Regions from separate parts of the Pseudoalteromonas sp. SG43-1 genome, predicted to be linked through region 2. Evidence: predicted binding sites of a transcription regulator. Region 2 holds the regulator's gene; the other holds the start of a gene.

Region 1 (7,921 bases), on a different contig from region 2:
CTGTCCGTCAACAATATCGCCTAGCTGGCTGATTGCGCCATCCACTGGATGAATGATGATATTGCTATCTTCTACCATTGGGCGCATGCCGTCTTTTAAAGGGCGAGTAAAAAATTCATTAAAGCTTTTATAATGAGCCGGATCTGGGTATTGGGCTTCGCTCATATCTACTTTATATTGCTTAATAAATAGTTTAATTAAAGTCGTTGTTAAAGCACCTGCTTTAGCTGCGGCTAATTTACCCACTACGCGTGAAATAAAATGTTTTGGCATTGCGTACTGCATTGCGATTTTAAATTTGTCTAAACTCACAGTATTTATCCTAAATTATACGCGAGGCGCACGGGCGCCTGCACGGCCATCGGCCATTGTTTCTAAAATTCGGTGGTAGCTGTCAAAGCGCAATTGAGAAATTTTGCCATCTGCTACAGCTTCTTTAACTATACAGCCCGGATCGTTTAAATGTTTACAGTCTCTAAAGCGGCACCCGCCTATAAATTCTCTAAACTCTTTAAAGCACCAGGTTACACGCTCAACATCTAAATGCCATAAACCAAATTCGCGAATTCCTGGCGAGTCGATTAGGTTACCGCCACTTGGTAAATGGTGAAGGCGTGAAACAGTTGTTGTGTGCTGGCCTAGGCCGCTGTTTTCAGATACTTCTTTAGTTAATATTTCAGCGTTAGGTAATACAGTATTAACGAGGGTGGATTTACCCACACCACTTTGGCCAACAAAAATGTTATTTTTACCAACAAGTACTTCTTTTAATTCATCAATACCATTGCCCGATATATTACTAACAAGGAGTACTTGGTAATCAAGTTTACGATAGATATCGAGAACTTTTTGTATTTCGCTAAGACCTGCGTCATCAATTAAATCTATTTTATTGAGTACTAAAATTGGCTCAATACCCATATCTTCACAGGCTATTAAATAGCGGTCGATAATACTTGGGGTAAACTCAGGTAATACCGCCGATACCATGAGTATTTGATCAATGTTAGCCGCAATAACTTTTACGCCGTCGTAAAAGTCAGGGCGGGTAAGTTGCGAGCGACGCTCTTGCGTGGCTTCAATTACTCCGGCTAAATCACCTTCACTTACTTTGGCACGGCGAAACAATACCTCATCACCACACACTAAATTTGACACGGTACGTCGTATATTACAACGAAGTACATCGCCATTTTCAGTTTCGACATCGGCGTGTTGGCCAAAACGACTGATCACAATTGCGCTCTCGACCTGACCTAAATTATCGGTTTGCCACTCTTGCGCGCCTTTTTTAGCTGGTCTTGAGTCTGCGCTATTAATGCGCTTTTGGTGGTTGGCCTTGATCTGACGCGATTGGCCTTTACTTAATTTTTTCTGTTTTGCCACTGGAGGCCTATAACCTTAGTTAAATGTCGCTTTTCCTAAAAAAAGCTTTAGCTCGACGGTTGATGCTAATATGATATATCGAAATGCGTTGGATCTAAAGGAAAGCACCGCTTAGGTAATTATGACTATTAATAAATCAAATTTAATTTGGCTCGATCTTGAAATGACAGGACTCGAACCAGAGACCGATAAAATACTCGAAATTGCGACGGTTGTCACTGACGCAGACCTGAATATATTAGCTGAAGGGCCAACCATAGCTATTCATCAAAGTGATGAATTACTAAATGGTATGGACGAGTGGTGTACTACGCAGCATGGTAAGTCGGGTTTAACAGCGCGCTGTAAAGCAAGTACATTCGATGAAGAGTATGCCGTGGCACAAACGTTAGATTTTTTAAAACAGTGGGTGCCTGCAGGTGTATCACCAATGTGTGGTAATTCAATTGGGCAAGACCGCCGCTTTATGAATAAATACATGCGTGAACTTGAAGATTTTTTTCATTACCGCAATCTTGACGTGAGTACTATTAAAGAATTAGCACGTCGCTGGAAACCCGAAGTGCTTGCAAAAGTGAATAAAAAAGGCTCGCACCTTGCTTTGGATGACATTAAAGATTCGATTATGGAATTAAAAGTCTATAGAGAAAATTTCTTTAATTTGTAAAAAACACTTGCAAACACATCTGATTATTGTAGAATCCTGCCCCGCTCAAGACGATAACCCACGCGGGGTTAGTGTGTTTGAGTTGTTTTTATTGTGGTCGTTTTACATCCATAATTAAAATGCGGTACTAGCTCAGTTGCTAGAATGTTGAACGCGACCCGTCGCGCACCAACGTAAAATAACTGAAGAAATAAAAAATGCGGTACTAGCTCAGTTGCTAGAATGTTGAAAGCGACCTGTCGCGCACCAACGTAAAATAACTGAAGAAATAAAAAATGCGGTACTAGCTCAGTTGGTAGAGCGCGACCTTGCCAAGGTCGAGGTCACGAGTTCGAGCCTCGTGTACCGCTCCAATTTCTAACCAAAAGAAATTGTAGTGTTGAATGAAAATATAATGCGGTACTAGCTCAGTTGGTAGAGCGCGACCTTGCCAAGGTCGAGGTCACGAGTTCGAGCCTCGTGTACCGCTCCAATTTCTAACCAAAAGAAATTGTAGTGATAGTAAATTTAGTTATGCGGTACTAGCTCAGTTGGTAGAGCGCGACCTTGCCAAGGTCGAGGTCACGAGTTCGAGCCTCGTGTACCGCTCCAATCTTTTTATATCCTTTCAAAATTCTCTGTATTAAAAATCATAAATAAAATTATAATTTAAAATCTCTCTTATCTACTTTATTCTTTGTGCAATATTCAGCATTAAAGTTTTGGTTGTTAGAAATTATTACTTCGCGCGCCTAAGATTTACGTCTATAGAGTGGCGTATTTTGAATCTATGAGGGTATGGCTGAAGAAAAACAGAGGTTAACATTTTAAACCGAGAAGCTTGAGTTAAAAAAGCTCCCCCTGAATAGTTGCTATAACTCGTCTAGAGCCACCAGAATCACGATGTTCACCTAAATAAATACCTTGCCATGTACCTAACGCTAAATAACCATTTGAAATAGGAATACTTAACTCGCAGCCTAACGTACTGGTTTTTATGTGTGCAGGCATGTCGTCGTCACCTTCATAATCGTGGCGATAATAAGGCTGACGCTCAGGAACGAATTTATTGAAATGGCTCTCCATGTCCATACGAACAGTGGGGTCTGCATTTTCGTTTATTGTAAGGCTCGCTGAGGTATGCTGAATAAATAAATGCAACAAACCAACTTTATAACTCGCCAGTTCAGGCAGCTGAGACAATATTTCATCATCAATTATATGAAAACCTCGCGGGCGAGGCTTTAATGTAATTTGCTTTTGCTGCCAACTCATAGTTTATCGAAACTAACTTCAATGTTTGCATTACCAGCATCACAGCTAAATGGCATGATGATTTTTTTACCTTGGCTTTTGTGAGTAATTGTATGACCCTTACCCGATACCACAATAGGCGTTGCCATATCAAAGTCGAAGCCTTTCTCGCCAAGTAAATTTTTAGCACCACCTGTTACCATGTTGGTTATTTCGCCAACCATATCAGTAACTTCTTCATCTATAGCATCAGGGCGTTCGCCAAGCATACGCTCCATGATGGTTAATGCTAGTTCTTCATCAAATGTTATTGAAAATGATCCTCGCGTTTGCGGGCCAACCATCCCAATCAAACCTGATACATCACCACAGGCTATCTCATCAGTTTTAATGCGAGGTTTACCTGGCTTCAATTGAGTTTGAGCCATAGTGCTCAAAACATTAATTAAAGAAGATAAAAAAGGATTGATGAATTCTACATTCATAGTGGCTACTCTTAAATTTGTTCTGTGAAATGACTATATAGTTTGAGTATAGTCACTAAGGATAACTTTGAAGGATTATGATGCTCTGCAAGATTCACATTTACCATGTGCTTCTATTGTCTGCCCTGATACAACAAACCCACCTTCGGCAGCTAAATTATTTAGCTCATGCGAAATTACACTCGAGTGTAATTCTTTGACAAAACCACAGGTATCGCAAATTAACAATTGTACTGGGTGTATATGATCAAAATGATGACACAGCATAAATGCATTTGTGCTTTCAATTTTATGAATAAAACCTAGCTCAGCTAAAAAGTCTAATGCACGATAAATAGTTGCAGGTTTAGCACCCGTTTCAGTTATTTTTAATTGCTCAAGCAAATCGTATGCACCAACACCACCTTGTGCGCTGGCTAATAGGCGAAATACTTTCTCGCGGATAGGCGTAAAACGCGCGCCACGGTTGTCACAAACTTGTTTTGCTTTACTTACGAGTGATTCTATATTCATCATTACTCTTATCCTTATGCTACCGTGATATACTAACATACTGTGTTGTAGTTGCAGCGTTTTTATTAAGCGCTTTTTACCTAGGAAACCCAGTAATGCACGAACTATTAGCTATATTTATTTTCTTTTTTGCGGTTATTGACCCCATTGGTACTGTACCTGTATTTATTGCAGTCACACGTGGTGATGATGAGAAATTTAAACGTAAAGTTATATATAAAGCGGTAGGCGTATCTGCATTAGTGCTCTTATTTTTTGTACTTGCAGGTGAGCAATTACTTAACGCAATTGAAATCCCACTTTCGGCTTTTCAAATAGCCGGCGGAATCATATTACTTATTTTTGCGCTTTCAATGATATTTGGTGAAAGTAAACCTGAAGCCGAAATTAAAAGTGTGCGCGATAGTACTGAAACCGCTATTTTTCCGTTAGCGATTCCATCTATTGCGAGCCCAGGCGCTATGTTAGGCGCCGTATTAATGACTCGTAATGAAGAGTATACCTGGGTTGAGCAGTTACTAACGTCTTCAATGATGCTTGCTGTATTAGCGGTTGTACTGGTTTTGTTATTGCTTGCAACGCATGTACATAAATTAATTGGTGACAGTGGTGCAAGTATAATAAGTAGAATTATGGGGCTTATTTTAAGCTCGGTTGCGGTTACCAATATTTTAAATGGCATAGCCCATTATTTTGGCTTGCAGGTTTTCTCTTAACATTGATGCTCGCTAGGCTTTTGTGTAAAATGCAGCGCCTTTTAAGCTGTGCTTAATAACTTTAATACCCTGAGGTTTGCTTTGAATAAATGTACTTTGGATAGACGCTTTTCTGTGGCCCCAATGCTTGATTGGACTGATAAGTAAGCATTTAAAGGGTTTTGGTAGTGCGGGGGTGCCCATTGGGGGCTCAATATATCAGGCACCGAATTTCAGTCACCCTAACAAATTACTCGTTCTATGCAATCTAATCGACTGGCCAACAACACCTTCAACGTTGTATTCATCATGCTCAGTTATTTTTACCGCTGGGTGATCGGGGTTAGCAGATAACAGCCGGTTGTTTTTTAAGTCGGCTATTTTACAAACGAACAGTCCATTTAAAGCAGCTACGATTACATCGCCGTGTTTAACCGTTGCGGCCCTATCAATAATCAATAAATCCCCGCTGAAAATACCAACCCCTTCCATACTGTTGCCACTGGCACGGCCAATAAAAGTAGCGTCAGTTATAAGGCTATTATCTAAATCGCTTTCTAGCTCTTTTATGCCTGGGCCCACATCAACATTAGAATCAACCATCAAACAACCCTATTTATAAAAATAATTTAAATTAATTTTAGCCCTATTTAAGCCAATATTAAAAAAATGTTCGGAAGATTTTTTTAATTTCAACAAAATACGTAAGTTATTGCCACCTCTAAAAGTTAAGTCGATTTCGCCCAATTTTACACTACAAAATGGTGTAAATATTTACACCAATAAAGCCTTTTAAATCAATTTGTTCGAAAGTTTTAACTGGTTACTTATACAGTATTATTTATTGCTATTATCATTTTTATCATTACAATGAAATTGACTCCTAAACAGAGCTCTTTTAACAAAAAAAGGATTAAGTTATGAACAAGCAACACGTAAACGGAAAATCAGTACTTTTATCAGCGCAGGTAAGTGGTGGTGAAGATACTCAGGACAATGGCGGCGGTGGCGGTGGGGTAGAGCCACCAAAATTAAACTAAGCCAGCACAAATCATTAACCAGCATTATTGCTGGTTAATTACACCACCAAGGAAAACACATGATTGATTTTATAACTGCTACAGACTGGACAATAAGAGCGCTAGAAGTGCTTATTATTCTTTATTTGCTAGTAACGCTTAACAAGCACCGCCTGGCGTTATTTTTTGGTGGTAAAAGTAATTTAAAATCAATTGATGATCACACAATGCATTCATGCTTTATTGCTGCACTTACAGTGATGGTGTTTCACTTTGTAAGCTCAAGCCTAGCTCAATACATAATTACAATAGAAATGAGCAAGCTAGCACTAAGGCAGTTTTTTTACTTCACCATGTTTAGTTGCTCTATGGCATTTGTCATAGCGTTATTCTTTATGCATAACATTAGAGGTTGCACGTTCTCAACAACTGCGCGGCTTTGCTTATACCTTGCATTAGCTCAATCGGTTGTGCAACTAATACAATTTATCATGCGTGGCCTGCTAGATAGCAGCATGCTGTCACCCGCTTATAGCTTTAGTGTGGTGGCACTTAACCTATTATCGCTCGGCGTAGTTGCTATTTACCCAGCTAAAAAATTTACTGGCCTACTAACAAAAGAGGGAATTTAAATGCCGTTACTCATAGTTATGTTTATCTGTTTAACAATGGCCTTGTGTATAACTGGGGTCGCAATAGTGCGCGGCCAAAACACAACAGGCATAGAAACTGCGCTGAAACATAAAATAAAGCACTACATGCCAGAGGGAACAGTAGCCCAACAAGACGATTACGGTGTAGCCTACTCAATAGTAATGGACTTAGGTGCAGCAATAGAGCAGCCAGATAACTGGGATAAAATAGAATCGATTAGTGTAGGGCACAAGCGTGTAACCAACTTTAGAAACCAAGCACTTAAAAAGCCAACCAACTTACCACCCGCACAAGAACGTCCCATATTCAAACTTGTTAAATAACCCGCTAAGGCGGGTTATTAAATTAAGCCTACCCTCTTTAATAGTCCCTTTTCTTTTTTAGGCACTTCGTGTTTGTTAAATAAATCTTTGTAGCCAAAGTCATGCAGACTTGCAAAAGCAATTTCTCTAACAGGTATAGCAACTAAAAACTTATCTACATCAACGGTTCCTTCATTGTTAATTATATAATTTACTACAGGTATGTAGTCAGTAACAATTTCTAACCTTAGTTCTTCAGTGCATCTGTAGCCACTTTTCAAAGGTAAAACCATGATGTCATTTTGATTTTTTGCACCAGATATTATATATCCAATATAAACCTTTCTATTAGTAAGAGTAAAAGCAATGGGTAAACCATATTCACAGCTTTCAAAATATATTGACGTGAACTCAGGAGTGTCATCTGTATCAGATAATTTTCTAAAAGCTCCTCTATTTACAGTATCTAAGTCACTCCAAGTTATCAGCATTGCTAGTCGAGCAAGCATAAAGGGTATAAAAAAAGATAAATTAATAGCGAATATAGAAATCTGAGTGAAGTTTACAAACCAAACAGGAGGAGTAATTGAAGGAGCAATAGTTTTAAAAAAAATAGTAAGCGAAGAGGCCAAGATATTTGAGTTTAACACTTCATCATTATAAGAAAAAAAATATCCAAGTATTATGGCAGAAAGTAAAAACAGGCCTCCGCCTGTGGCTGCAGACGTAAAAAATGTATGATAACCATTAGATTTGTTAAATCGGATATAAGTAAAATGACATCTTTTTTGGTAAATGTAGCCAGCAATAGAAACTAGCAGAATAAAAACAATTGTAGGCTTGACCATAAAAATCCTTTTGATAAAAAAAAAGAGCTATTAAGCTCTTTTTTCTTCAGCAGACAATCTCAGTTGTCGCTTAACTTCTGTGCTATCTCTAAACGATTCCATATCAACTTTAAATGATA
Region 2 (7,921 bases):
TTGTTAACGTTGGCATTACCGGCAACCATATAAGCCAATTGTGCCGACAGTGCTAATAAACCACCACCGTTATATCTAAAGTCGATTACAAGCTCATCAATACCATCGGTTTTAAACTTATTTACTGCATCAATAAGCCCTTCTTGGGCAATGCTTATATGACTATTAAATTGCATGTAACCCACGCTTGAACCATTTGCGGTTGTAATCGTTTTAACATTTTGAACCGGTGTTTGTTCAATATTGCCAGCGGTTACATTAAATGTTTTTTCGGCGCCATCGTTACTGCGTACAACAATAGTATGTGAGTCGCCGTTAGTAGGACTAAATAAACCTTCGTTAAGCGTATCTACACCCGACTGTGTATTGGTATTAATGCTAACACCGTCAACTGAAAGTACAGTATCACCACGTTGAAAGCCTATTTGGCTTGCAGGTGAATCATCTTCAAGATAAGCGACGCGTAAAATACGGTCGGCTGTATCGCCAATAAACGCCCAATTTATACCGTAACCAGAAGTAACGCCCGATTGCGCTTCTTGAAAGTAATCTTCAGTAGGTTCTGAAAAATGAAAGTTATCTTTTTTTGCCCCTGAGTCGGTAAGCTGCTCTGTTTTTAATTGGGCAAAATAATCGGCTACTGTGGCAAAGCTTTCAGGATCGTTATCGGCAATCTCATCATACCAAAGGTAGGTTTCGTCGCTCCAAGAGCGAAGCCAGAGTTTTTCGTAAAGGGCAGAACCGGCTTGATCTGGGTAAGGCTCGTTGTTATTAAAGGGATCGTTACCCGTACGCGGGGTTTCGCAAAAGTTTTTTAAATCGTTAGAGGGTTCAAATACACCCGCAGTCCATGTTGGACTGCTACTAACAGGTGTTGTAACTACAGGGGCTGAGTCGATACCGCTACCGCCGCCGCCACAACCGGTCAAAGCAAAGCCCGCAAATGCAGTGAAAATGGCAAGCGAGGTTTTATTATTTTTAAACATAGTTAAGGGCTTTTTTGTAAATAAGTTGTTTAAAATATTACAACACTCGCTCGTTTATTCAACATTTATAACTTTGATTTATGTAAATGAGTGTTAAAGCTTAGAGCTTGCTCGCACTACTTGTATCTGCGAATGCTTGCTTTTGCCATGCATTAAATAACTTTTGCTGTTTATCAGAGATTTTTAAACCGTATGTTTTTTGCATGTAAGCGTAGGTGTCAGCTATACGTTTTCGTGCATAAACAGGCGGTTCAACTACACGTTGCTTAAAGTTTACTTTTACTTCGCAACGACCATATTGTGTGGCGTTTTCGCTAAGCATACCAAAACGATAATTAGAGCGATCGGCATTAATTTCGCCAATAGCTGGCGCTAAGTTATTTATATCAGCTTCCATTTTTCTAAATTTAGCACTTACTTTACGGCAGTTTTTACGCCCGCCATCTTGCCAGCATTGTAGCTGGTGACCAAATTCCCACGCCGGAACAATGTGCTCCCACTCAATGCGTAGTGCTCGCACATTTACTTTACCTGAGCGGGTAAGGGTATTTCGAGGAATGTAACCACAGTTAGACGGGTCAGGAACGAGTTTTTTGCCTTCTTTTTTAATGTCGCAACCGCAGTAAATGCTTTTGGCGTTGTCAGGTAGGGTTTTAATTAAATGTCTTTTAGCCGTTGAAAAACGGGTAAATTGTTCGGCTGATACCGAAACGCACACACAACAAGCCAATAAGGCCAGAATAAATCGAGTCATATCCATCACAAATGTGAACTACAGGAATAGGCAGTTTAAAGCCCTGAAGATAAAAGATAAAGTTAACTTAAGGCCTACGCTTATATTAATAAAAAGTGCCTGATTAATTTTTTTACTCAAAGTTACTTTCACTATTCATTTATTTCTCAATATTTATCGTATTTTAACCACACAAGGTTACCCGTTAAGGAGTATGCTTAAAGCTTACTCAATATGAGGATTTGGATTGCAAATGAAATTTGTTGATTATTATGCAGTGCTTGGAATATCGCCTGATGCAGATGATAAAGCGGTTAAAGTTGCTTATAAAAAGTTAGCCAGAAAATATCACCCAGATGTAAGCAAAGAGCCTCAAGCAGAAGATAAGTTTAAAGAAATAGCAGAAGCTTACGAAGTCATCCATAACAAAGAAGAACGCACTAAATACGACGAGTTACGTCGTCACCAACAAAATCGTGCTCGTCAACAGCAAGGCCATTATGGTGGTAACAATGCCTCTTCGCAAAGTAATTATCAGCAAAGCGATCCTCAAACCGACCAAGAGTTTTCTGACTTTATTAATTCAATGTTTGGCGGAGCTGGTGGATTCGATCGTTCCGGGCAGAGCAGAAGTAACGCCGCTCGCGCGCAAAAAGGACAAGATGTGGAAATAGAGTTCCCAATTTTTCTTGAAGAGACTTTAGTTGATACCGTTAAGCCTGTTGAGTTTATGTTACCGCAGCGAGACAGCAGTGGCCGTGTCACTGAAATTAAAAAATCACTTAAAGTGAAAATTCCTGCAGGCTCAGTAAATGGCGAGCGAATTCGACTAAAAGGGCAAGGCGGATTAGGGTCAGCTAATGGGCAAAATGGCGACTTGTATTTACAAATTAGTTTAGTGCCTCACCCATTATTTGATGTTGAAGGTCATAACCTAAATATAGTTGTCCCTCTTGCACCATGGGAAGCGGCTCTTGGTACAAAGCTAAATTTACCTACGTTGACAGGAAACATCCAATTAACTATTCCTTCTAATAGTCAGTCTGGTCAACGCTTGCGTATTAAAGGTAAGGGATTAATGAGTAAAAAAGCTAAAGGTAATTTATTTGCTGTGCTTAAAATTGTTAATCCAACATCTGTTGATGATGCCAGTAAAAAACTGTGGGAAGAATTAGCCAAAAAAGCTCACTTTGATCCCCGTAATAACTGGAGCAAGCCATAATGCAAATTATCGTGACACAAAAAGACGATTTACTTACTAGCAAAGAGCTATGTTTGAGCAGTGATATTAGCGAAGCAATTTTATATGAGCTAGTTGAGCATAATATTGCGGTTCCAATTGAGGGGGATCATGTTACGCAGTGGCAATTTACGGTATCTGCAGTGACCTTAGTTAAAAAAGCGGCCCGCATCCAACATGACTTTTCGTTAGATTGGTCGGCAATAGCTTTAGTTTTACAATTGCTGGATGAGCGTGATGAGTTGATTTTCGAAAACGAAATGTTAAAGCGACATTTGAGTCGATTTAAGCACTTGGAATAAAATAAGCCCTAGGCTTATTTACTCTTTGATAAGTGGGCGCTAGCTCTCAAAAACCAATATGACTACTTTGATTTATTCTTATTTTTAATTCGGATAAATCGTTTTAGTCGTATATTTTGTATAAGTAGTAATATTCCACTTAAACAAAAAAGTACACTGGTTGCTGAAAAGCTAATAAGCAGTGGATTATTAAAATCCTCTCGCTCATCGTAATCCATAATATGTAACATCCAAAAAAAGTCGAATATTCGCCATAGCGTGCTGCGAACGGTAACAACTTTGCCGTTATTTTCTGACAAGTACAGTGTTGTGTTAAATGTGTCGTCAAATTGTACCTGCCAAACATTGGTTTTATATCCAACTTCTCGCATACCTTGCTTTAGTAGTACAGCGCTTGTTACTTGAGCGTCAATAAGTAAGTGTGCTTTAGCATTTGCGGTAATTTGTATTTTAGTTGGCGGTTCAAATGGTCGGCCTGTTATTCCATTGAAGCTTTGCTGCTCGTTATTACTAAAGACAGTAATAAGTGGTGTAGTTAAGAAGTTCTCAAAAATTATTTGTGTTGGATTAACCACCTGAGAGGCAATATCGTCAAGGGAGGCAACATAATCAGCCTGCGTAAATGGGTTATTAAGAGTACGTGTTGCAAGATGCTCCCCATGAACTTTATCAAGAGGGATTGCACTCATAATTAAACCACCTAGTAACCATGCTAAAATTTGTAGTGCTAATAAATATCCTAACCATTTATGTAACTTGCGAGCATGTTTAAATATTTTTTTATTCATGTTTTAGTCTTATTATTTTTAGAAGCTAGTTTATTACATCAATGGGATAAGTTACTGCGACATTTTGTCGCAGTTTAAACTATAGCTTACTGTAATCATTTAAAAATAAAAAAGATTACACTTAAATTCCTAACATGACTTATCTGTTTAATTGAGCTGAATGTTTTATATCCAGCCAGCTTTAAATGCTAAAAAATACTTAAAAGCTGCGAAATATCCATATAAAGTGGTTAATAGAGCATAGTTGATTTGGTATAACGGTAAAACTGCGTTAAAGTTTGCAATGAAATTATTAGAGGATAAATACGAAACGATGTCGGAAATTCAATTTTTAAATGTAGATCTTGAGCTTGAATCAAAGCAAGATATTAGTTTGCTAGTGGCGGACTTGAAAAAAGTCGCGACGATTTTACATTATGACAAAGACGAATACCGTCAACTAGCGCGTATTGAAGCTACAGGTGAGGTGAGCACACCTGATAAAGCCATAAACCATATATGTGAGCTTATTGAATCGTGTTCGCGTAACGCGCTAAAGCAATGGTTAAGCTGTTCACGTAGAACGTTTGATATTGGTTTTGAATCAGGGACTTCTCCTAAGTGCTTTAATCAAGCCTTAGATGCAGATACATTATTGCGTATATCTGCGATTGGTGCGGGTATGGAAATTACCATTTACCCAATCGAAAAGTAACTATCTTCGCTCTACGACTGCTGCGGTCATTTTTGATACGCAGCACAGCTCATTGCGGCTATTTGTAATTTTTATTTCCCATACTGAACTACGTTTACCTATATGAAATGCTCTAGCCGTGGCTGTTAAAGTGCCGTTGCGAGATGCTTTTAAATGACTTGCGCTAATCTCCTGCCCTACACAGTAAAATTTAGTAAAATCGACAACAAAGTTAGCGGCATAGCTGGCAACTGTTTCGGCAAGTACAACGTTAGCACCGCCGTGTACCATCCCCATCGGGTTATGATGCTCAGGAATTGCCGGCATTGTGGCAACCAAATAATCATCGCCAATTTCTGTGACTTCTATCCCCATAGTTTTCATTAATGTTCCTTGGCCATTAACGCCTTGCTCTAACTGCTTGCACAGCTCTAAGGTGATGGGCTGGTACCAAATACTCATAATGTCTCCTTTGCATTTTTAATCATTTATAAACTTAGCTTTAGTTATATCCTTGAAATGTACACAAGTGAAATTACTTTAGCTATTTTAAGGCTTAATTTAAATTTGCGATTTTTATTTAACTGTATATACTCACAGTTAAATGTACTGTATGGAAAACCAGTTGTATGCGACCATTAACGAACCGCCAAGCTCAAATACTCGAACTAATTAAAGTTTTTATTAAAGACACTGGTATGCCTCCTACACGTGCTGAAATAGCGCAAACATTAGGTTTTAAAAGTGCCAATGCTGCTGAAGAACATTTAAAAGCACTTGCTAAAAAAGGCGCAATTAAAATGAAACCAGGTGCAAGCCGTGGTATTCAATTAATTGAAGAAGAAGAGCCAGAACAATTAGGTTTACCGCTTATAGGGCGTGTTGCTGCTGGTTCACCTATTTTGGCGCAAGAGCACGTTGAAAGTCACTGCAAAATCGATCCATTAATGTTTAAACCGGCTGCAGATTTTTTACTACGCGTTAACGGTATGAGCATGAAAGATATTGGTATTATGGATGGTGATTTACTTGCTGTACATCGTACTCAAACCGCTGAAAATGGACAAGTTGTTGTTGCTCGCCTAGACGAAGACGTAACTGTAAAACGTCTTGAGAAAGCGGGTCGTAAAGTATTACTTCATGCTGAAAACGACGATTTTGACTCTATTGAAGTAGATCTTGAGAATGAGTCTTTTAATATTGAAGGCTTAGCCGTTGGCGTTATAAGAAACGCTGATTGGATGTGACTTTAAAAATAGCTTTTAAACAAGCAGTTTTATAAATGCGTACTAATTAGTACGCATTTTTGTTTTAGAATTTGTACTAAAAAAAGGGCGTAAACAGCCCACTGACTATTTAAGCTGTAAACTTTTTTGCACTTATATTTTCCCCCTCCGAATGCGTTAAACCCCTTTGTTTTGCTCATATTTTGAACTTCCTGTTGCCCAGTTGATTACCGATTTTTTTTAATTATTCAATATCACCTGATTGTTTTTTATACTAAAACTTGCTTGTTGTTCGTTTTTTAGCTAATTGTTAATGTGCTGAGCTAATAATAACTCACAGCTTTTTAGTTTTGAGAACACACAATATACACAAACTCGTTGTTGGCGCAGCAAAACCAATCAATATTAAATAAGATTGGCTAAAAAAATAAAAATAACGAATTGGCGTTTAAGCCGTATGCCTCTTCGCTTTGCATTCGCAATAGCATCAAAGGAGCCGTCACATGGGTAAACTGACCTCTACCTTGTGGCTTATATTATGTGTTTTTTCGCACCCAGTTTTGGCTAACAGCCAATACAATATGCGCAAAGGCGTAACCGATATAAGCAATAATGTATATCAGCTGCACATGACCATATTTATAATATGTTGTGTGATTGGGGTGATAGTGTTCGCAATTATGTTTTGGGCACTTATTCATCACCGTAAATCTAAAGGGGCTGTACCTGCCCAATTTCACGAAAGCACTAAAGTAGAAATACTTTGGACTGCAATTCCGTTTGTTATTTTAATTGCTATGGCAGTACCAGCCACTAAAACCCTAATTGCAATGGAAGATGCCAGCAAAGCTGATCTCACTATTAAAATTACGGGTTCGCAATGGAAATGGCATTATGAATATATGGGCGAAGATGTAGAGTTCTACTCTATTTTATCTACCCCGCAAGATGAAATCGCGAATCTTGCAGATAAAAATCCTAACTACTTACTTGAGGTTGATAAGCCTCTTGTACTGCCAATAAATCAAAAAGTACGATTTTTAATGACTTCTGACGATGTTATTCACTCTTGGTGGGTACCTGATTTTGCAGTTAAAAAAGATGCGAACCCCGGCTTTATAAACGAAACATGGACGAACATAAACGAAGAAGGTACTTACCGAGGCCAATGTGCTGAGTTGTGTGGTAAAGACCATGGCTTTATGCCCGTTGTGGTGGTCGCTAAATCTGAGGCTGATTTTAAAACATGGCTTACAGATGCAAAGCAGGCTAAACAAAAAGCAGCATTAGCAGATGCCGCATTACTTGATAAAACCCTCCCAAAAGAAGAATTAATGACTTTAGGCGAACAAGTATATATGGCTAATTGTGCTGCATGTCATCAACCTACTGGCTTGGGGTTACCGGGCGTATTTCCTGCACTTAAAGGCAGCCCGATAGTGCTTGGCGATATAAAAGATCACATTGATGTAGTTATCCATGGACGACCCGGTACGGCAATGCAAGCTTTTGCCAAGCAGTTATCTATAAAGCAATTAGCTGCGGTTATTACTTATAAACGTAATGCGTGGGGTAATGATACGGGTGATGTTATTCAACCGAGTCAAATACAGACGGCACTTGATGCCAAAGTGGAGGCGAACTAATGAGTAGCATAGTAGAACAACCTAACGCCAATGAAGCTCATCATGCTCATCACCCAGCTAAAGGTTTTAAACGCTGGCTTTACACAACTAATCATAAAGATATAGGTAGTTTATATTTAATTTTTTCGCTGACCATGTTCTTAATTGGTGGCGCAATGGCCATGGTGATCAGAGCTGAATTATTTCAACCAGGTTTACAGTTGGTCGACCCTCACTTTTTTAATCAAATGACCACAGTGCATGGTTTAATTATGGTGTTTGGTGCGGTTATGCCCGCCTTTACAGGCCTTGCTAACTGGATGATACCACTCATGATTGGCGCGCCAG

What was found. The regulator LexA, encoded in region 2, represses DNA repair genes until DNA is damaged. The targets are predictions, from matches to a motif close to TACTGTATNNNNATACAGTA.
Region 1: the regulator LexA is predicted to act here: its motif matches at 5,797-5,816, upstream of H5159_RS01110 (LexA family transcriptional regulator).

What each region holds. Positions count from the first base shown of each region.
Region 1 covers NZ_JACJFD010000001.1:252,922-260,842, forward strand. Annotated here, with positions in the region: gene asd (archaetidylserine decarboxylase) at 1-312, opposite strand, end outside; gene rsgA (small ribosomal subunit biogenesis GTPase RsgA) at 328-1,386, opposite strand; gene orn (oligoribonuclease) at 1,508-2,053, shown strand; tRNA gene H5159_RS01075 (tRNA-Gly) at 2,331-2,406, shown strand; tRNA gene H5159_RS01080 (tRNA-Gly) at 2,450-2,525, shown strand; tRNA gene H5159_RS01085 (tRNA-Gly) at 2,569-2,644, shown strand; gene H5159_RS01090 (secondary thiamine-phosphate synthase enzyme YjbQ) at 2,879-3,307, opposite strand; gene H5159_RS01095 (chemotaxis protein CheX) at 3,304-3,771, opposite strand; gene H5159_RS01100 (transcriptional repressor) at 3,847-4,284, opposite strand; gene H5159_RS01105 (MarC family protein) at 4,380-5,000, shown strand; gene H5159_RS01110 (LexA family transcriptional regulator) at 5,217-5,582, opposite strand; gene H5159_RS01115 (hypothetical protein) at 6,079-6,630, shown strand; gene H5159_RS01120 (hypothetical protein) at 6,631-6,975, shown strand; gene H5159_RS01125 (hypothetical protein) at 6,993-7,802, opposite strand; gene H5159_RS01130 (hypothetical protein) at 7,833-7,921, opposite strand, start outside.
Region 2 covers NZ_JACJFD010000020.1:9,202-17,122, forward strand. Annotated here, with positions in the region: gene H5159_RS13895 (S41 family peptidase) at 1-986, opposite strand, end outside; gene H5159_RS13900 (endonuclease) at 1,087-1,740, opposite strand; gene H5159_RS13905 (DnaJ C-terminal domain-containing protein) at 1,973-2,941, shown strand; gene H5159_RS13910 (chaperone modulator CbpM) at 2,941-3,261, shown strand; gene H5159_RS13915 (hypothetical protein) at 3,324-4,049, opposite strand; gene H5159_RS13920 (hypothetical protein) at 4,363-4,743, shown strand; gene H5159_RS13925 (PaaI family thioesterase) at 4,744-5,184, opposite strand; gene lexA (transcriptional repressor LexA) at 5,352-5,969, shown strand; gene coxB (cytochrome c oxidase subunit II) at 6,452-7,594, shown strand; gene ctaD (cytochrome c oxidase subunit I) at 7,594-7,921, shown strand, end outside.